DNA from 3 places in the Pantoea folii genome. Region 3 is predicted to be linked to each of the others. Evidence: predicted binding sites of a transcription regulator. Region 3 holds the regulator's gene; each other region holds the start of a gene.
What was found. Region 3 encodes LexA, which represses DNA repair genes until DNA is damaged. Its sites were predicted from a motif close to TNCTGTATGTACATACAGNA; they were not measured.

Region 1 (7,394 bases), on a different contig from region 3:
CCCCGGTAAATACGCCGGTCAATGGCGTGACCGTCACTGCGCAAGATGATGCCTCGCTGGCGCAGGCGTCACTGGGTCAGTTGATCAGTGATTTCCATGGTAAAGCCAACATCATCAAACTGTGGGTCGCAGGCTTCCCGCCGCAGGAACGTCGCCAGGTAGTTTATGAGAAACTGCTGAAAGAGAATCCAGGCATTCATCAGCTGGAATCCATTGGCGCAGTTTCTACCGATGTACAGGGCGACACCGCCAACAAAGTGGGTGCGATCCTGGCAAAATATCCAAAAGGTAAAATAGATGCGATTTGGGCGTCGTGGGACGCGTTCAGTCAGGGTGCTTATAAAGCGCTACAAGAGAATGGTCGTACTGAAATCAAAATCTACAGTATTGACGTGTCCAACCAGGACTTGCAGTTGATGCATGAGAAGAACAGCCCATGGGTGCAGACGGTCGCGGTCGATCCAAAAACCATCGGTGCGGTCAATATGCGCTTAGTGGCCAATAAAATCGCGGGTGAAGCCACTCCGGCAAGCTACGAGTTTAAAGCGTCTTCCATTTCGCAGCAGTTGCTGAATAGCCAGCAAGGGGCGATTAACGTAGCAACCCTGAACAAGATTATTCCAGGCTGGGGTGTGAACAACGATTTTGTTGCGCCGTGGTTTGCCACGCTGGAAGCGAAGTACGCTAAGAAGTAATTCAGTGGCCGAATAGGGCATCCTGGCGGCGCTTCAAGCCGCCAGGATGATAGCCAAGGCCATACTCAAGGTTTTACCAACCCAACACTAGCTGCCGCTCCAATTGCGGATCCACCAGCGTCACATGCAATCCCACCAACCGCACGCCGCGCCCGGCACGCCTTTCATCCCATGCCTGCCGCGCCACTGCGATCATGTCATCCTTGTTCAACACCGGCCAGACATGCTCCTGCGTGGTCTGCTGGAAATCATTAAATTTGAGCTTCACGCCCTGACGCGCGATTTGCTTGTCGGGACGGATATTTGTCAGGCGTCGATCCAGCTCAGCATAGAGGTAATCAATGATTGCCAGACACTGCTCCCAGTTGTGGATGTCCTCCATCAATGTGCGTTCGACACCGAGCGATTTGCGTTCGCGCTCCACCACCACATCGCGTTCATCAATGCCGTTGCTGCGCTCCCAGAGCACGCGGCCGAATTTACCAAATCTCTTCAGCAGCAAGGCGAGATCGGCTCTCTGCACATCGGCGCAGGTGCGCAGTCCCATCTCTTCCAGTTTTTTGGTCGCCACTTTTCCTACGCCAGGAATTTTGCTCAACGGTAGCGTCAGTAAAAAGTCCGGCATCACTTGCGGTGTAATGACGTATTGCCCGTTGGGCTTATTTAAATCGGAGGCGATCTTGGCGAGGAATTTGATCGGCGCAATGCCAGCCGAGGCGGTTAAACCGGTTTCGCGCAGGATATCGGCACGTATCGCCTGCGCCATTAGCGTCGCTGATCCCTGACAATGCTCGCTATCGGTGACATCAAGATACGCTTCATCCAGTGATAAGGGCTCAATCAATGGGGTGTAGCGTGAGAAAATATCGCGTATCTGGCGTGACGCCTCTTTATAGGCATCGAAGCGTCCAGGCAGTAATTTCAGATGCGGGCAGAGCTTGAGCGCCATTGCCGTCGGCATCGCGCTGCGCACGCCATATTTGCGCGCGGGATAGTTGGCGGTGCTGATGACACCACGCTGCACCCGGCTGCCGCCAATGGCGATAGGTATATCCGTTAATGAAGGATCGTCGCGCATTTCAACGGCCGCGAAAAAGCAGTCCATATCGACATGAATGATTTTGCGCATACGCCCTCCGAATACTGGATAAGTATACAGCAGTAAAAAACTTCGGCAATATTTGTTGAGCGATGAATTAAAGTTTACAAAATTCTGGTCGTAATCCCTTTAGGATTGCACCATTTTCACGGAGACTGTCTTGATTAAACCTCAGACAATGTTAATGTTGCGCTGCGGTAGCGGATATTTCCGATAATGCAATACCAAGACGCTCAGCGTCATCGTCTCTCTTCACTTCAAGGTACACACAGAATGGGCAGAATCGCATTGTGGCTTGCGATGATTCTTATGCCAGTCCTTAGCTGGGCCATTTCGCCAGAGCCAACGCAACTGTCGGCACCGGTGAGCAAAGAGTTAAAGAAACAATTACTTGGCACTCCTGTTTTTATTCAGATCTTCAAGGAAGAGCGTACGCTGGAACTGTACGGCAAAATCGGTAATGAATATCGTCTGCTGGACAGCTATCGCATTTGTAATTTCTCTGGCGGATTAGGGCCTAAGCGTCGTCAGGGCGATTTTAAAAGTCCGGAAGGGTTTTATAACGTTAAGCTGAACCAGTTAAAACCGGACAGCCGTTTCTACCGCGCGATTAATACCGGCTTCCCGAATCAATACGATCGTGATAAAGGCTATGACGGTAACTATTTGATGATTCACGGTGATTGCGTCTCAATTGGCTGCTACGCCATGACCAACGCATCAATGGACGAGATCTTTACCTACGTCAACGCTGCGCTGCGCAACGGTCAGCAGGATGTACAGATCAATATCTATCCGTTCCATATGACCGATAGCAACATGCAGCGTCATCGCTACTCAACGTACATCAACTTCTGGCGTGAACTGCAGCCGGGTTATGCGTACTTTGAGAAGTACCACATACCGCCAACGGTTAACGTGACGACGACGGGTCAATATGCGGTGAACAGCACGCCGGTGATTTCTACACCGGATGCTGCCTCGAAGTCATTCCTGGCGCTCACCCAGGCAAAATAATGCCCACTCGCCTGGCACTATTCGGTGCCAGGTTTCATTTCCTGTCAGCGGCTGTGTCGCAATCACCGTCACAACGTCCTTCGGTGTTGTCTGCTGCATAAAATCAATTTCTACATCCTGATCGAGCAATTTGGCTTTGCCAAAAGGCGCACGACGAGTGATCCAATACAGATTGGTCGAGCAGAACGCCATCAGATAACGACCGTCCGACAGCAGCATGTTAAACACGCCCTTCTCGCGCATCTCAGCCGCCAGCTCAGCAATGTAGCGAAATACCGCCGGCCAGTTGCCCGGAGTGCGCGGATAACGCTCAGACAGCTTATGCAGGATCCAGCAAAACGCTTTCTCACTGTCCGTTTCGCCAACGGGGCGGAAAGTCCCGGTTTCCAACTGTTTGTAGCCTTTCAGCTGCCCGTTGTGCGCGTAGGTCCAGTTACGTCCCCACAGCTCACGGGTAAACGGATGGGTGTTTTCCAGCGACACTTCACCACGATTCGCCTGGCGGATATGAGCGACCACGGAATGTGATTTGATCGGATATTCCTGCACCAAACGGGCGATCGGTGAGTTAAAGCTGGGCTGAGGATCTTTGAATGTGCGGCACCCTTTTCCTTCATAGAAAGTGATGCCCCAGCCATCTTTATGCGGCCCGGTTCCGCCGCCACGCTGCACCAGACCGGTAAAACTGAAACAGATGTCCGTGGGGACATTGGCGCTCATCCCGAGCAATTCGCACATAGCAACCGCCTTAAGTCAGCACTCCCGCGTGAGCAGGAGTGACGCGTCATTACTTAACCATCTCTTTTTCGATCAGCAGCATCAGGATATGAATCACTTTAATGTGAATCTCCTGAATGCGGTCAGCGTAGCCAAAATGCGGTACGCGAATTTCGATGTCCGCTGTGCCTGCCATTTTGCCGCCATCTTTACCGGTCAGGGTAATCACTTTCATCCCTTTGGCGCGTGCCGATTCGACCGCTTTGATGATGTTCGCCGAGTTACCTGAAGTGGACAGGCCCAGCAGCACGTCGCCTTCACGGCCTACGGCTTCGATATAGCGCGAGAACACATGGTCATAACCAAAATCGTTGCTGACGCAGGAAAGGTGGCTCACATCAGAGATGGCAATCGCCGGGTAGCCAGGACGATTTTCACGGTAGCGCCCCGTCAGCTCTTCAGCAAAGTGCATCGCATCACAGTGAGAACCACCGTTGCCACAGGAGAGCACTTTGCCCCCTGCTTTGAAGCTGTCTGCCAGCAAGACTGCCGCGCGCTGAATCGCGTGAATGTTCGCTTCGTCACTCAGGAATTTATTAAGCGTATCGGCTGCTTCATTAAGTTCTGAGCGAATAATGTCCTGATACATAGGGATGTCCTTTAGAGGAAAGATTTACTCTGCAAGTTTAACGGAATGGGACAAAGCCGCAAAGCGCCTGCATCGGGGAAAAAGGCCCAGGCTTTGCCATTCCTGCTCTGTTGGTGTCCAGAGAGTGCGATTTTGTGAGTTCTGTTGTAATTGCGATGTAAACAGATTGCTAAAAAGCGATCACTGCTCTAAAACTTACCCTATAACAGGTCAGACCTCTTACAACTTACGGAGCGGTTCATTATGTTGCTTGCCTCGATTGTCGCGACGCTGATTGTCATTAGCGCCCTCTTTTACCATCAAGTTTCGCTGCGGCTCAGCAGCGTAATCCTGTTGCTATGGACCGCCGGGCTGGCTGCTGCAGGCCTGTGGACGCCGTGGCTGCTGCTGCCACTGGCAATTATCCTGCTGCCCTTCAATCTGCCGGCCATGCGTCGCAGTATGTTCTCCAAACCTGCGCTGCACAGCTTCCAGAAAGTGATGCCGCCGATGTCGCGTACGGAAAAGGAAGCGATTGATGCCGGTACGACCTGGTGGGAAGGCGATCTGTTTCGTGGCAAGCCAGACTGGCAGAAACTGCACAACTATCCGCAGCCACGTCTGACGGAAGAGGAACAAGCCTTCCTCGAGGGGCCGGTCGAAGAAGCCTGTCGTATGGCGAATGATTTCCAGATCACTCACGAACTGGCCGATCTTCCGCCGGAACTGTGGGCGTATCTCAAGCAGCATCGCTTCTTCGCCATGATCATTAAGAAAGAGTATGGCGGCCTCGAATTCTCCGCCTATGCTCAGGCGCGCGTGTTGCAAAAACTGGCGGGCGTTTCCGGTATCCTGGCGATCACCGTGGGTGTACCTAACTCACTCGGCCCAGGCGAACTGTTGCAGCATTACGGCACCGATGAGCAGAAAGATCACTATTTACCACGTCTGGCACGCGGCGATGAAATTCCGTGCTTCGCGCTGACCAGCCCGGAAGCGGGTTCGGATGCGGGTGCCATTCCGGATACTGGCGTGGTGTGCATGGGCGAATGGCAAGGCCAGCAAGTGCTGGGCATGCGCCTGACATGGAATAAGCGTTACATTACGCTGGCACCGATTGCTACCGTGCTTGGCCTGGCCTTTAAACTCTCCGATCCCGATCATCTGCTGGGTGAGACTGAAGAGCTGGGCATTACCTGCGCCCTGATCCCGACGCAAACGCCGGGCGTAGAGATTGGCCATCGCCACTTCCCGCTTAACGTGCCGTTCCAGAACGGTCCAACACGCGGTAAAGATATTTTCGTGCCGATCGATTTCATCATCGGTGGCCCGTCGATGGCCGGTCAGGGCTGGCGTATGCTGGTTGAATGTCTGTCAGTCGGTCGCGGCATCACCTTGCCTTCCAACTCGACCGGTAGTCTGAAAAGCATTGCGCTGGCAACCGGTGCTTATGCGCATATCCGTCGTCAGTTCAAAGTCTCTATCGGTAAAATGGAAGGCATCGAGGAACCGCTGGCACGCATTGCCGGTAACGCCTATGTGATGGATGCGGCGGCTACGCTTATCACTAGCGGCATTATGCTGGGTGAAAAACCGGCGGTGCTGTCGGCGATTGTGAAATATCACTGCACCCACCGAGGCCAGCGCGCCATTATCGATGCGATGGATATCGCCGGCGGTAAAGGCATTATGCTGGGCGACAACAACTTCCTGGCGCGGGCTTATCAGGGCGCACCGATTGCGATTACCGTGGAAGGCGCCAATATCCTGACGCGCAGCATGATCATCTTTGGCCAGGGCGCGATTCGCTGCCATCCATGGGTGCTGGAAGAGATGAACGCTGCGGCGAAAAACGATCTGGTGGCCTTTGACCGTGCCTTGTTCAGCCATATTGGCCATGTCGGTAGCAACAAAGTGCGCAGTCTGTGGCTCGGTTTAACCGGAGGCCGCACCAGCGCGTCGCCAACCCGCGACGTGACCCGCCGCTACTATCAGCAACTCAACCGCCTGAGCGCCAACCTGGCACTGCTGTCAGATGTGTCGATGGCAGTGTTAGGCGGCAGCCTGAAACGTCGTGAACGTATCTCAGCACGTCTGGGGGATGTGCTGAGCCAGATGTATCTCGCCTCTGCCACCCTGAAACGCTTTGACGACGAAGGCCGCAATGAAGCCGATCTGCCGCTGGTGCACTGGGGCGTGCAGGATGCGCTGCATCAGGCTGAAGTGGCGATGGATGACCTGCTGCGTAACTTCCCTAATCGCCTGGTGGCAGGCGCGCTGCGCATGGTGATTTTCGCCGGTGGCAAACACTGCCCGGCACCGTCTGACAAACTGGATCACAAGCTGGCGAAGCTGTTGCAACTGCCGTCAGCCACCCGTACGCGTCTGGGCCGTGGCATGTACCTGACGCCAAGCGAACACAATCCAGCAGGCCAACTGGAGCAGGCGCTGCAGGATGTGATGGCAGCGGAAGTGATTCATGAACGTCTTTGCCAGCAGCAGAAAAAACATCTGTCGTTTACCCGTCTGGATGCGCTGGCACAGCGTGCGTTGAAAGAGGGCTGGATTGATGAGAGCGAAGCCAAAGTACTGACGCGCGCTGAAGCCAGCCGTCTCAAAGCCATCAACGTCGATGAGTTTGTGCCGGAGGCACTGGCCTCACCGAAGCCGCAGGATAAAGGCGCCCCGCGCGCCAGTGAAGCCGCGTAAAAACGAAAAAGCCTCCTGACGGAGGCTTTTTTAATGGGGCCAGGCATAACTTATCCCGCATACATAAGCGGTTTCGCTGCCAAAGCGGGCAGTGAATGGCGCAGTTATAAGATTGAAGCCTGACTTACCCCGCCTGACGAATGCGCGCAATCAGCGCATCGACATCCGCAATATGATCTGCCGCGAGAATCAACGTACGGCCCAGCGTGATGCAACTGCGAATACATTCTGTCCGCATGGTGTCATCAGCAATCTGTTTAAAATCGGCAACGTGTGACATGCCCACGGTGCGGCGAATCAACTCCGTGCCACAATAGCCAATGGTATCGCTCCATACTTTGCGCAGGAAGGCTTCCGCATAGCCCGGATACGCCAGCGCCACATCAGAAGTGTTGGCGTGTGCCAGTTCGAGGAAGCGGCTGGAGAACTGCGTCCAGACTTCATGCGCATCGCTCAGACGACGCTCACGCCCTTCTGCCGCTTCACGCGGGGCCAGCAGGCCCGGCAGGCAGCAGTAGTTAATCAGCAG
Region 2 (7,394 bases), on a different contig from region 3:
CGAATGAAGGGATGCATCCCACTGGAATGCATTGAAATACTTGCTCACCTTACCGTAAGGCGTTTATCAGCGGTAGCGTTTTATCGGGCTATTTTGATCCTGTTCAGCCAACCAGGCGAGTTTTTCGCCGATTTTCCCTTCAAGCCCCCGATTGGTGGGTTGATAGTAGCGCGTTTGCGCCATTTCAGGCGGGAAGAACACCTCTCCTGCCGCGTAAGCATTGGGTTCGTCATGTGCATAACGATACTCTTTGCCCAGCCCCATCTCTTTCATTAATTTGGTGGGCGCATTGCGCAGGTGCTCTGGCACATCATAATCCGGGAATTCTCGTGCGTCGCGCATGGCCGCCTTGAACGCCGTGTAAACCGCATTACTTTTGGGCGCGCAGGCCAGATAGACGATCGCCTGTGCGATGGCGCGCTCACCTTCTGCAGGCCCGACGCGAGTGAAACAGTCCCAAGCCGAAATAGCCACCTGCATACCGCGTGGATCGGCGTTGCCCACATCTTCCGAAGCGATCGCCAGTAAACGGCGTGCAACATACAGCGGATCACCCCCGGCCGTGATGATGCGGGCATACCAGTAGAGAGCGGCATCTGGCGCCGAACCGCGCACGGATTTATGCAGCGCCGAAATCAGATCGTAGAAACGATCGCCTTTATTATCAAAACGCGCCGCCCTTTCTCCCGAGACTTCATTCAGCAGCTGTGGCGTCAGCTCACGCTGACCTTGCGCGTTGCTCTCTGCCATATCCGCCATCATTTCCAGCGTATTCAGCGCACGACGTGCATCGCCGTTAACCAACTCAGCAATCATGCGCCGGGTGTTTTCTGGGAGCAAAATGTCGCTGTTACCGTAACCCCGCGCACTATCCTCCATCGCCTGGGTGAGCACCTGTTCAATATCTTCCGTGGTGAGCGATTTCAGCAGATAGACACGAGCACGCGATAGCAGTGCCGAGTTGAGTTCAAACGATGGATTCTCGGTGGTCGCACCGATAAAGGTAATGGTGCCATCTTCAATATGGGGCAGGAATGCATCCTGCTGGCTTTTATTAAAACGATGAACCTCATCCACAAACAGGATGGTACGGCGGCCCAGTTGACGATTCTGCCGCGCGCGCTCGATGGCTTCACGGATCTCTTTCACGCCGGATGTCACGGCAGAAATTCGCTCGACATCCGCCTTGCCATAGTGCGCAATGATCTCTGCCAGTGTTGTTTTCCCTGTTCCTGGCGGCCCCCACAAAATCATTGAGTGCAAATGCCCGGCTTCAATCGCGCGCGGCAGCGGTTTACCCGCCGCCAGCAGATGCTGTTGCCCGATATACTGCTGCAATGTGGTTGGCCGCATACGCGCGGCCAGCGGCTGAAACTCATTTGAAGTGGCGAAATCCAGGGACAGGTTACTCACCGCGACCTCACTGACGTTGATCGTCCACCGTTACCCCTTTTGGCGGTGTAAAGGTGAACTTATCTGGGCTAATCGCACCGTTTTTCTGGCTTTTCAGCTGATAATCACTGTGTTGACCATCTTGCTCAATCGCACTGAATTTGTTGATGGTTCCGGATGCAGAGACGTTGATGGTGAATTGCTTCAGGTTGCCATCGCTGCTTTTTGGCGTCAGTTCGAAATTATCACCCTGCTGCTTGATGTTGTACTGCTGCCAGTCGCTTGGCTGATTTCGGGCAATCAGCATGAATGGCGTATTGCTGGTGGCGTTCTGCAGCAGGCTAACGCTGGCTTGCTCGACAAACGGATTATAGAACCACAGGTTTTTACCGTCGGAGATAATCACGCTTTCGTCTGGCGCGGTCATATGCCAGTTGAATAGGCTTGGGCGTTTAACCCACAGCTCACCTTCACCATCCTGCACATTTGCACCGCTGCCATCTGTCACTTTCTGGCTAAAGCTGGCATGGAAGCTGTTCACTTTGTTCAGACGCTGCTGCAAATCGCTCGACGCATCCGCCAATACCGACGAAGAAACAAAACCGGCCAGCAGGCCGCAGGCAATAACGCGTAATTTCATCTGATTCGATTCCTTATTCATGGTTTCCCGACACTTACTGCATTAAACGTAGTTGCCGCTCTGTCTGTTCGACAGAAGAAAAAGCCGAAAGCTCCCAACGATATGGGGATCGTTCTGCAGATAAACAACGGGCCAGTGTTAACTGGCCCAGAAGTAAGTCATGGCGTGCGCTAGATTACATCTCATGCGGCGGCGGTGATAGCACCTCGCGGTTACCATTATGGCCCGGTTCAGAGACAATACCCTGCGCTTCCATCTGTTCAATGATGCGCGCTGCACGGTTGTAACCAATACGGAACTGACGCTGAACACCGGAGATAGAGGCGCGACGTTTCTCGACCACAAATGAGACCGCCTGATCGAACAGCGGATCAAGCTCTTCATCACCATCAAGACCGCCCGCTGTGCTCTCGCTCTCTTCACCCGCGGTAATGCTGTCGATGTATTGCGGACGTCCACGTGCTTTCCAGTCCTGCACCACCGCATGCACTTCCTGATCGCGCACGAAGGCACCGTGGACACGCACCGGCATTGAGGAGTTAGGCGGCATATAAAGCATGTCACCCATTCCCAGCAGTGATTCCGCGCCGCCTTGATCAAGAATGGTGCGTGAGTCAATTTTACTGGACACCGTAAAGGCGATACGCGTTGGGATGTTGGCTTTGATCAAGCCGGTAATCACATCCACCGACGGACGCTGGGTTGCCAGCACCAGGTGAATACCCGCCGCACGCGCTTTCTGTGCCAGGCGAGCAATCAACTCTTCAACTTTCTTGCCCACCGCCATCATCAGATCGGCGAATTCATCGACCAACACCACGATATACGGCAGTTTTTCCAGCACTGGCGGCGTAGTGTCCATGCTGTCACCCGGCTTCCAGAACGGGTCTGGAATTGGACGCCCCATGGCAGCAGCCTGCTCAATTTTCTCGTTGTAACCGGCAAGATTACGCACGCCCAGCGCAGACATCAGTTTATAGCGGCGTTCCATCTCACCCACACTCCAGCGCAGCGCGTTCGCTGCATCTTTCATGTCGGTGACCACCTCAGTCAGCAAATGCGGAATGCCTTCGTAGACGGAGAGCTCCAGCATTTTCGGGTCGATCATGATAAAGCGCACTTCTTCTGGTGTGGCTTTATACAGCATGCTGATGATCATGGTGTTCACACCAACCGACTTACCGGAACCGGTCGTACCGGCAACCAGCAGGTGCGGCATCTTCGCCAGATCGGCCACCACCGGCTGGCCCGAAATGTCTTTCCCCAGCACCACTGACAGCGGTGACGGGTTATCACGGAACTTGTCGCAATCAAGCACTTCGCGCAGATACACGGTTTGGCGATGTTTGTTCGGTAATTCCAGGCCGACGTAAGGTTTGCCTGGAATCACTTCCACCACACGCACCGCGACGGCAGAGAGCGAACGGGCCAAATCGCGCGACAGGTTAGAGATACGTGCGGCTTTCACGCCAGGAGCAAGATCCAGCTCAAAGCGGGTGATAACCGGGCCAGGCGAGATGCCCACCACCTCAGCCTTCACACGATAATCGGCCAGACGCGCTTCAACCAGACGTGCTGTCTGCTCAAGCGCGAACATATCCACAGGTTCCTCTTCCGAAGGCGGAGAGGTCAGCAAATCAAGCGTCGGCAGCGGCGTAGAAGGCTTTTCCAGCGGACGTTCATGACGAACCAGGAACGGATGGAACAGGCTATCTTGCGCAGGTGCGACCGGTTGAGGCGCTTCTGCTGGCGCAGCATAGCTTTCGGTCTCGGGCGATGACCATGGGCTATTGTGCTCATTCAGCGATGGCATGGCTTCCGGCTGCGGTGCTGCAGGTTGTTGCCACTGCGCAGGTGCTCCAGATTGCGGTGCGGCAGGCTGCTGCCACTGCGAAGGCGCTTCAGGTTGCGGTGCGACAGGCTGCTGCCATTGCGCAGGCGCTTCCGGCTCAGGCGTGGCATCGATGGTAAACAATGGCTCGCTTGGGCCGTCATCAACCAAATCTTTCATCGGCGAAAAATCAAAGGCTGATGAAGTATCAAGGTTAAATACTGGGCCTTCATTGGTATCAGATTGCTGATAGCGTTGTTGCTGCTGAGCTGCAAACTGATTAGCCAACTGCGCCTGATGTAAAGCCTCTTCATCTTCTTCGACTTGATGCTGTCCGGTCTCTGCATAGCGCTGCTGTTGCTGAGACGCAAACGCTTCACGCAGTTGGGCTTCCTGCAACGCAGCATCCCCTTCATGATCCTGTAACGGTTCATGATAGGTCGCGGTCATTTCAGGCAGTTGCTGTTCGGCTTCTTCTCGCGCTTTGTCTTCAGCCATACGCTGTGACGGCAACTTAATGCCGTAAGAAGCCAGTTCACGACGTGTTGGCAGTTTAACTTTGTTCGGACGCGGCAATTCAGGGCCAATACCCTGCTTCACCTGCGGGTTGTAATCGCGCTCCGGCACCACATCGAAAGCGGGTGTATACGCAGAAGCCGTTTTCGCTGCAGCTGCCCCCACTGCTGCGGCTGCCGCAGTGTTCAGAGAAGCAGATGATTGAGCGGCATCCTGCCAGTTCCCCATGCGTGGCCCTTCATCTTCATCAACGGGTGAAAACGCTGAAGGTGCAGGTTCGCCCGGAACTTCAAAGCGATACAGCGGCGGTGCGGGTTGAATAACCGGTTCAGGCGCAGGAGGTACCGCAACAGGTGCTTCTGCCGCTCGCACTTCCGGGGTATGAACAACAGGTGCCGCTTCGGCTGGTGCATTGAACACGGGGGAAGGCACAACTGGCGCCTGGTGTGCTGCTTCGGCGGTCACAGCAATGGCTGCAGCTGTCGCGGCACTGGCTTTGGCTAGCAGAGGATCATCCGGCAGCTGTTCGGCGATAGGCTCAGCCACCTTACGCGGCTTAGCCAGTAGAACGTCATCATCGTCATCATGCGATTGCGCAGCACGCAGTTGAGGCGCAGCATGTTCGGCATGCTCTTCCTCTTCTTCGTACTCATCTTCTTCCTGCCAGGGTTCGTCATGACGAGAGCGGTTGCTGGCGAAGGTCAGCACGCCCATCACCACGCTCCCGATTTTTTCGGCGATCGTCAGCCACGACCAGCCTGTGTACAGGGTTATGCCTGCCGCCCAGACGCAGATCAGCGTTAAAGTACCGCCGGCAGAACTAAACCAGGGTGCCATCGCATTACTGACGAGGCTGCCAATCACACCGCCCGAAGCAAAGTACCAGATGTCATCGACGTTCAGCGCGGCTAAACCACAAGTGGTCACCACCAGCGCCAGCACGCCAATCAGTCGTAAGCCCACCGCAAAGTAATCGATGTAATCCTGGCGATCGCGCTGACGGAATGTAATCCAGCACAAACCAATGATGACCGGAGGTATGGCATACGCCATCACGCCGAAAATGAATAAGAGCGTATCCGCCAGCCATGCGCCGACACTACCACCCAAATTATGGATCGGTTCATGCCAGGCGGTCTGAGACCAGCTGGGATCGGAAGGGTTGAAGCTAACCAGCGACACCATCAAATAGATGGCGAACAGGGCCACAAGGATGAGCAACGCTTCCAGCAGCCTGCGTCCACTGCTCAGCGGTTGTAACGAAACGTCTTTATCTTCTGTATATTCCTGGCTCAAGAGAACTCTCCAGGTGCCTGTAAATTAAGAAGGCAACAGCGCCGGGCAAGCCCGACGCTGGTCCTGTATGAATTCACAGGAGTGTACCGAATTCCTGCAAGTTTTGCACCTGCCCTGCATTACCGGGTTTTGATCACCAGACGATTGCTCTGTTTGACCTCTTCCATCACCACGTAAGTACGGGTGTCGTTAACGCCCGGCAGGCGCAGCAAGGTTTCACCCAAAAGCTTACGGTAGGCGGACATGTCCGGTACACGGGTTTTCAACAGGTAGTCAAAGTCACCGGAAACGAGGTGACACTCTTGAGTTTCCTCAAGTTTTTGCACAGCGGCGTTAAATTGTTCAAACACATCTGGCGCACCACGATTCAGAGTAATCTCAACGAATACCAGCAGAGAAGCATCCAGATAATGTGGGTTCAGTTGTGCGGTGTAACCCAAAATGAAGCCCTGACGTTCCAGGCGACGCACACGCTCAAGACACGGCGTAGGTGATAAGCCAACACGTTTTGAAAGCTCAACATTAGAAATACGGCCGTCTTTTTGCAGTTCATTCAGAATGTTTCTGTCGATACGGTCCAGATCTTTTCCGGGGCGTTTCTTATTGTCTACCATTATTATTGTCTCTCTTAATTCCTTCCCTTTACCTGCCACACCCTGAAAACGCTCATTGTTCAGGGCCTTACTGAAGTGAAGACGATAAGTCTGTGCAGTAATGCTTCCATCCGTATGACGCATGTTGTCTGTCCACATCATGCGTCATTACCAATGTCAGACTGAGTTTATCCGGCAAAAACGTGCAAAACAGAAATGAAATTCTGTTTTGAACCGCTAAATATTCTCCGCTTCTGGTAATGTTTTCGCAAAACAGCAGGCGATTGTCAAAGTAAAACATCCAAATTCAGTACAAGATGCCAGATAGAGTTCTGGGTTGCTGTTTTTAAATGAGAATTTTAATGCTGCTGCACCAGAATTTGCCGAGCATTGCCCCCTTTTGGCGCAATCGACGTGCAGAATTTGCACTCATCGACTACGCCGCTTGCAGCGATTGTTATCAAAATTGCTGAAACCTTTTTTTGCTGCGCTAATTTCCCTACAATCAAAAACTATGTTGTCGCAAAAAACTGAGGAACGCATGAGTACGGCCAAACACAGTAAGCTGCTCATTTTAGGCTCCGGCCCTGCCGGATATACTGCGGCAGTCTATGCCGCCCGCGCTAACCTGAATCCGGTATTGATTACCGGGCTGGAAAAAGGCGGTCAGCTCACCACCACAACTGAAGTGGAGAATTGGCCAGGCGATCCGAACGATCTGACAGGCCCGGCGTTGATGGAACGTATGCAAGAGCATGCCGAGAAATTCAACACCGAAATTATTTTCGACCATATTCATACGGTAGATTTGCAGAATCGCCCGTTCCGTTTAACGGGGGACAGTGGCGAATACACCGCTGACGCGCTGATCATTGCTACTGGCGCCTCCGCACGTTATCTCGGCCTGCCCTCTGAAGAAGCGTTCAAAGGCAAAGGCGTTTCCGCCTGTGCGACCTGTGACGGTTTCTTTTATCGCAATCAAGAAGTCGCGGTGATTGGTGGCGGTAATACCGCGGTGGAAGAGGCCCTTTACCTGGCAAATATCGCGGCGAAAGTCCATTTGATTCACCGTCGTGATAGCTTCCGTGCGGAAAAAATTCTGATCGATCGTCTGATGGATAAAGTG
Region 3 (7,394 bases):
GTGTGATAAAATAACATCGCCTGCAACCTGGAGAACACTTATGTCAAACCTCACGCCCGCACAACTGCTTACTCAGGCAGAATCCCTTTGCCTTGACCGCGGCGTGCGCCTGACCACTCAACGCGCTGAAGTGTTGCGTTTAATGGCTGAGCAGAATGGTTCGATCAGTGCTTACGATCTGCTGGATCAACTTCGCATCAGCGAGCCGCAGGCTAAACCTCCGACCATTTACCGCGCGTTGGATTTTCTGCTGGAGCAGGGTTTTATTCATCGTGTCGAATCAAACAACAGTTATGTGGTTTGCCACCATTTCGACGAGCCTGCGCATACTTCGGTGATGCTGGTGTGTGATGGTTGTGCGGCAGTCAATGAAAAACACGCACACGGCGTAGAAAAGATTATTTCGGGATTGGCCGATCAGGCCGGTTTCTCATTGCGCCACACGGTTATTGAAGCCCATGGTTTGTGCGAGAACTGCGCAGAAGTCGCAGCATGCAATCATCACGATAGCTGCGATCACGATCATGAGATTGATACGAAAAAGAGAGTGAGAAAAGGGTGAGTGGCACTTCCTTGTGCCTTGCCGACGGGTGATCGGCGGGGTAGGAGCATCTTCCTTAATTCCGGTTACCAGCGGTAATCTTTATTGTGACTTTCCCAGTCTTTCACTTCGCTTTCGGCCTGGTCTTTCGCGTAGCCGTAGCGTTCCTGAATTTTACCGACAAGCTGATCGCGCTTACCTTCGATGACCGTCATATCGTCATCCGTCAGCTTGCCCCACTTCTCTTTCATTTTCCCTTTAAACTGCTTCCAGTTACCGCTCGCTTCGTCTTTGTTCATCATAATCCTCCACATCATCCTGAGTGAGATGCGATGATCTCCTGATAAATCAGGTAATCACCCACACAACGCGCTACTCAATTGCGCCGTTTGAGATAATTATAGTAGCCAGATAGGATTACGCAAAAAAATACAGAATAATCTGTAGGTTACGCTTCGCTTATTCAAACAGTGAACCAGCTGTCGTGTCGCCAGTGGCGTCGCCACATCCACCAGAGCGTCAAGCCACGCAAGGCAAGAAACACCGTCACCGCCAGCCATAAGCCGTGATTACCGAGCCACGGGAGTGTCAGTAAGGCAAGCCCATAACCCACTGCCGCCATCATCATGCTGTTGCGCATTTCGCGCCCGCGCGTGGCGCCGATAAACATACCGTCCAGCAGATAACACCAGACACCGATCAGCGGCAGAATCACCTGCCAGCCAAGATAGCGATCGGCCATCTCTCGCAGTGGCTCAAGCGAGGTGAGCAACGCCACAATTTGGGGGCCGGTTATCGCATAGATGGCTGCGAACGCCAGGGCAACGATACCAGCCTGACGGCAGGCAGCATGCCAAATCAGTAATAAGCGACTGCGATCTCGCGCCCCCACCGCTTCACCGGAGCAGGCCTCCACGGCATAGGCAAAACCATCCAGCGCATAGGCCGTAAACGTCAGGAACATCAGCAGTACGGCATTCACCGCAACAACATCTGGCCCTAAACGCGCGCCCAGCAAGGTGAGTGACGCGAAACAGATTTGCACCATCAGCGAACGCAGCATGATGTCGCGGTTGAGCCGGAACAGGCGTGCCGCATCACCACGCCAGCTCTGTTTTAGCTGGTTGAAAGAAATGCCGCGCAACTTAAGCACACGTACCACCATCCATAACCCCACACCCAGCGTGACGTACTCTGCCACCGCCGTTGCCGCCGCCGCACCTGCAACGCCCCAGTGAAGCTTCAGCACAAACAGGAGATCGAGCAGGATATTCACCAGGTTACCGACAATGAGCAGCACCATCGGCGCTCGCGCATATTGCACGCCAAGCAACCAGCCCAAAATCACCAGATTGGCTAAGGTCGCCGGTGCGCTAAGCCAGCGAATGTTGATAAAAATTTGTGCCTGGTGCTGCACTTCCGGGCTGCCGCCCATTAATGAGGCTGCGATCAAACTAAAGGGCGCGCGCAGTAATAAAAACAGCACGCCCGCCACCAGGGCGATCAGCAGAGGTTGCGTCAACGCCCGCGCTAAGGCGGTTTTATCGTTCGCGCCAAACGCCTGCGCAGTCAAACCCGTGGTGCTCATGCGCAGGAACAACAGCAACATAAAGATGAAACTGGTCGCCGTTGCACCTACCGCCACGCCACCGAGGTAAATGGGGCTATCGAGATGGCCAATCACTGCCGTATCGACGACACCGAGCAGCGGAACGGTAATATTGGAGAGAATCATCGGCAGCGCCAGCCGCCACAATGCTTTATCTGAGGAGGAAAACAGCCGCATTCGCCCGTTCCATTGTTGCGCTGGTCAATAGGACCATTAACCGACAATCAGCCTGAGGAGGAAAATCAATGTATCAGACTGCGGTCAGCACAGCGACCAACCGCAGCGGGGGAATTCAATGAGAGATTAAAGCCATTCGCCGTTACGTACGATGCCCACAGCCAAACCTTCAACGGTCAGAGCCTGCTCACGGGTATCGACCACAATCGGCTGGAATTCGGTGTTTTCTGGCAGCAAATGCACAATGGCACCCTGCTTTTTCCAGCGTTTGACGGTCACTTCATCATCAATGCGCGCCACCACAACCTGACCATTACGGACTTCCTGGGTTTTATGCACTGCAAGCAAGTCGCCGTCCATAATCCCGATGTCTTTCATCGACATACCACTCACCCGCAGCAGAAAATCGGCGGTAGGTTTAAACAGATTGGCATCAACCTGATAGTGCGCTTCGATGTGCTCTTGCGCCAGCAGCGGCTCACCGGCGGCCACGCGACCGATCAGCGGCAACCCTTCGGAGACTTCTTCTTCCATTAGCAGGCGGATGCCGCGAGATGCACCGGATACAATCTCGATGACGCCTTTACGCGCCAGTGCTTTCAGGTGTTCTTCCGCAGCATTGGGCGAGCGAAAACCCAGTTGCGCAGCAATTTCCGCACGCGTTGGCGGCATGCCGGTCTGGTTAATGTGGTCGCGAATCAGATCATAGACCTGTTGCTGCCTGGTGGTTAACGCTTTCATCCCGCCCCCTGGTTGTTTATACAGTCGCTGTGAGTATATACAGGTATTGGCGAAATGAAAACCAAAACAGAGGGAAAAATCAGCGGTTTGAAGATTCTGGAATACCTATCGCAAATGCGACCAGAGCAGTGCGATCCAGACAAACAGAGCCAGTAAGATAGCCAGCAACACCGCCGCTGAGCCCATATCTTTTGCTCGTCCGGCTAAAGGATGACGCTCTTGCCCAATGCGGTCCACCACCGCTTCAATGGCGCTATTCAGGATTTCAACGATGATCACCAGCACCACGGAGCCAATCATCAGCACACGGGAAATCGCATCAACATCCAGCCAGCAAGCCACCACAATCGCCACCAGTGCAGCAATGGCTTCCTGACGAAATGCGGCTTCATGTTTCCAGGCGGCGCGCAAGCCCTGCCAGGAATAACCGGCTGCATTCACTATTCTTTGAATACCGGTGACGTTATTTGCCATGCTTTGGAACCCTTGATGTGATTTGGCGTCAATATGTGGGCTATCTGAGGTCGTGTAAGCCACAGATCTTCGTTGCACTTTCTGGTATGCTTGCCGCGCTTTGCTAACAAGAGGCTTTAAGTTGTCTATGTCAGGTTGGCGTAAACTTTATTACAAACTATTGAATTTACCACTCTCTTTTTTGGTAAAGAGTAAGGTCATTCCGACCGATCCTGTCTCAGAACACGGGATCGATCCGACTCGTCCAGTGATGTATGTTTTGCCTTATGATTCAAAGGCTGACCTGCTCACTCTTCGGGCACAGTGCCTGAAACATGATCTGCCCGATCCGCTGGCTCCGCTGGAGATCGACGGCACGCTACTGCCGCGTCACGTGTTTATTCATGATGGCCCACGCGTATTCCCCTATTTCGTTGCCAATCCTGAGTCGGTGAAGCTATTCCACGACTATCTCGATTTGCACCGCAGTAACCCTGATCTCGACGTACAGATGTTACCAGTTGCGGTGATGTTTGGTCGTGCGCCGGGACGCGAAATCCAGGGAGAAGATACGCCACATCTGCGCATCCTTAATGGTGTAGAGAAATTCTTCGCCATTTTGTGGCACGGACGTGACAGCTTTGTGCGCTTCTCGCCGACCGTTTCCCTGCGCCAGATGGCGACGGAGCACGGTACGGATAAGTCGATTGCCCAGAAGCTGGCACGCGTGGCTCGCATTCACTTCGCGCGTCAGCGCCTGGCTGCTGTAGGCCCACGTCTGCCTGCGCGTCAGGATCTGTTCAACAAGCTGCTGCAATCCAAAGCGATTGAAAAAGCGGTTGAAGACGAAGCGCGCAGCAAAAAAATCTCGCACGAGAAAGCCCAGCAGAATGCTGTTGAGATGATGGAAGAGGTCGCAGCGAACTTCTCGTATGAGGCCATTCGCGTCACAGACCGCGTGATGGGCTGGCTGTGGAGCCGCCTTTATCAGGGCATCAACGTCAACGGTGGCGAGCGCGTGCGTCAGCTGGCGCAAGATGGCCATGAGATTGTGTATGTGCCCTGCCATCGCAGCCACATGGACTATCTACTACTCTCTTACGTGCTCTACCATCAGGGGCTGGTGCCGCCACACATCGCGGCCGGCATCAACCTGAACTTCTGGCCAGCAGGTCCGATTTTCCGTCGTCTGGGTGCTTTCTTTATCCGCCGTACCTTCAAGGGCAACAAACTCTATTCCACGGTGTTCCGTGAATATCTCGGCGAGCTGTTCAGCCGCGGTTATTCGGTAGAGTACTTTGTTGAGGGTGGACGCTCGCGTACGGGCCGACTGCTGGATCCTAAAACCGGCACCCTGTCCATGACGTTGCAAGCGATGCTGCGTGGCGGTAGCCGTCCGATTACGTTTGTTCCGATCTACATCGGCTATGAACACGTCATGGAAGTGGGTACTTACGCTAAAGAGTTACGTGGCGCGGCCAAAGAGAAAGAGAGTTTCCTGCAGATGGTGCGCGGGTTACGTAAACTGCGCAATCTTGGCCAGGGCTACGTTAACTTCGGCGAACCCCTGCCGTTGATGAACTATCTGAACAAAAACGTGCCGGAATGGCGTGATGCGATCGATCCGATTGAACCACAACGCCCGGCATGGATGACGCCGACCGTAAATGATATTGCGGCACGTCTGATGGTGCGTATTAACGAAGCCGGTGCCGCCAACGCCATGAACCTGTGCGTCACCGCGCTGCTGGCTTCTCGTCAGCGTTCCCTGACGCGTGAGCAGTTGATTGAGCAACTGGAATGCTACACCCAGCTGCTGCGTAACGTGCCTTATTCACCGGAAGCGACTGTGCCGGAGATGAGTGCTGAAGCGCTGCTTGATCACGCCATGGGCATGAACAAGTTCGAGACGGAACAAGACAGCATTGGCGATATCATCATTCTGCCGCGCGAGCAGGCCGTCCTGATGACCTACTACCGTAACAACATCCACCACATGCTGGTCATGCCATCGCTGATTGCCGCTATTGTGCAGCAGCATCGTGAGATCAGTGAGGCGGAGCTGCTGCGTCAGGTGAGTCTGGTTTACCCGATGCTGAAGAGTGAGCTGTTCCTGCGCTGGGATAACGCAGAGCTGCCAGGCGTGCTGAATGCCCTCTGTGCTGAGATGGCGCGACAAGGCCTGATTACCGAGCATGATGGGCAGTTACGCATGAATCCGGCCCGCCATCGTTCATTGCAACTGCTGGCTGCCGGTATCCGTGAAACGCTGCAGCGTTTTGCCATCACCTTCGCCATTCTGAGTGCCAAGCCGACGATTAACCGCGGCACGCTGGAGAAAGAGAGCCGCACGCTGGCGCAGCGTTTGTCGGTGTTGCATGGCATTAACGCGCCAGAGTTCTTCGACAAAGCAGTGTTTACCGCGCTGGTGCTGTCACTGCGTGATGAAGGCTACATCAGTGATTCAGGCGATGCCGATGCGGAACGCACCCACATTATGTGGCAGATGCTGGCAGAGCTGGTGACCAGTGATGTCCGTCTGACCATTGAAAGTGCTGTAGCCCACGAATAACGTCGGGCATAAAAAACAGAAAGGCGACCTTCAACGGGTCGCCTTTTTTATGGCAGCAACCCCTTAAAACAGGTCAATAAATGGCTGAGTATTGAGAAGTACGCCGATAAACAGCACCAGACCAACGTAGTTATTATTTAGAAAGGCCTGGAAGCAAGGATCGCGTTCACGTTGAGCAATCAGCTTTTGTTGATACACAAAGAAGCCGCCCGCCACCAGCAGTGACCAGTAAAACGCCCCGTTCAGATGCAACATCAATCCGACTAGCGCCATTAGCCCCAACGTGGCCAACTGCAATAAGCCGATGATCAATTTATCGAAACGTCCGAACAGAATCGCTGTGGATTTCACGCCAATCTTTAGGTCGTCATCACGATCAACCATCGCATATTGCGTGTCGTAAGCCACCGTCCAGCAGATATTCGCGAAGAACACCAGCCAACAAACAAGAGGTAAGGACTCACTAACCGCCGCCCAACCCATTGGAATCGCCCAGCCGAATGCCGCTCCCAATACCACCTGGGGTAAATGGGTGTAGCGCTTCATAAACGGATAGACCCACGCCAGTGCCAGGCCACCAAATGACAGCAAAATCGTCATACGGTTCATGGTCAGCACTAGCGCAAATGCCAGCAACCCGAGCACGACAAACAGGATTTTGGCCTCTTTCTCCGTCACCGCGCCGCTCGCCAGCGGACGCGATGCGGTCCGTTTGACATGACCATCCACCTTACGGTCCGCATAATCATTGATCACGCAGCCCGCGGCACGCATCACAATGACGCCGAGCACAAATACCACCAGCACAGACAAAGGCGGCACCGCCATGCCTGATAACCACAGTGCCCACATGGTGGGCCACAGCAGCAACAGCGTGCCAATCGGTTTATCGATGCGCATCAGGCGCCGATAAGCCTGCCATTTGGTCATAGTTAAGGTTTTTTCCACAATCCTTTATCCTTGATTCAGCGCGCGATACAACGGCGACGCTGGTAAAAACAGTTCAGTTAGCAGCAGCGGTTTGCCTGATAAACGCAGGCGCGAGCGACGTCCCCACAGATCGTCCACCTGACCGGGATCGATAAAATCGCGGCTCAGCGTCGAGGAGGCGAAAAGATAGCGCCCCAGCGGACGGGTGCCAAGATTTTGCAGCATCTGCTCCGGGCCGTTCAACGTGCTTTCTGGCACCACGGTTCGCCCAATCAACCAGGGTTCGCCATCGCCGCACAGCACGATTTCACGTAACCAAAAGCGATCATCGGCGGGCAGGAATTCCGCTTCTGGCGCCATCTCGTCAGCGG

Region 1: dinB (DNA polymerase IV) is a predicted target of LexA. The motif match lies at 1,837-1,856, and genes of this name have one in related genera.
Region 2: AC1MDE_RS09165 (DNA translocase FtsK 4TM domain-containing protein) is a predicted target of LexA. The motif match lies at 5,737-5,756, and genes of this name have one in related genera.

The regions. Positions count from the first base shown of each region.
Region 1 covers NZ_JBWXON010000011.1:145,361-152,754, forward strand. Annotated here, with positions in the region: gene AC1MDE_RS14435 (sugar ABC transporter substrate-binding protein) at 1-695, shown strand, start outside; gene dinB (DNA polymerase IV) at 769-1,824, opposite strand; gene dpaA (peptidoglycan meso-diaminopimelic acid protein amidase) at 2,068-2,811, shown strand; gene AC1MDE_RS14450 (class II glutamine amidotransferase) at 2,782-3,549, opposite strand; gene lpcA (D-sedoheptulose 7-phosphate isomerase) at 3,599-4,177, opposite strand; gene fadE (acyl-CoA dehydrogenase FadE) at 4,421-6,865, shown strand; gene mtnK (S-methyl-5-thioribose kinase) at 6,990-7,394, opposite strand, start outside.
Region 2 covers NZ_JBWXON010000006.1:35,024-42,417, forward strand. Annotated here, with positions in the region: gene AC1MDE_RS09155 (replication-associated recombination protein A) at 67-1,413, opposite strand; gene lolA (outer membrane lipoprotein periplasmic chaperone LolA) at 1,421-2,032, opposite strand; gene AC1MDE_RS09165 (DNA translocase FtsK 4TM domain-containing protein) at 2,208-5,675, opposite strand; gene lrp (leucine-responsive transcriptional regulator Lrp) at 5,795-6,289, opposite strand; gene trxB (thioredoxin-disulfide reductase) at 6,810-7,394, shown strand, end outside.
Region 3 covers NZ_JBWXON010000008.1:156,103-163,496, forward strand. Annotated here, with positions in the region: gene zur (zinc uptake transcriptional repressor Zur) at 41-562, shown strand; gene AC1MDE_RS11730 (CsbD family protein) at 628-840, opposite strand; gene dinF (MATE family efflux transporter DinF) at 1,005-2,327, opposite strand; gene lexA (transcriptional repressor LexA) at 2,454-3,068, opposite strand; gene AC1MDE_RS11745 (diacylglycerol kinase) at 3,174-3,542, opposite strand; gene plsB (glycerol-3-phosphate 1-O-acyltransferase PlsB) at 3,670-6,093, shown strand; gene ubiA (4-hydroxybenzoate octaprenyltransferase) at 6,157-7,023, opposite strand; gene ubiC (chorismate lyase) at 7,048-7,394, opposite strand, start outside.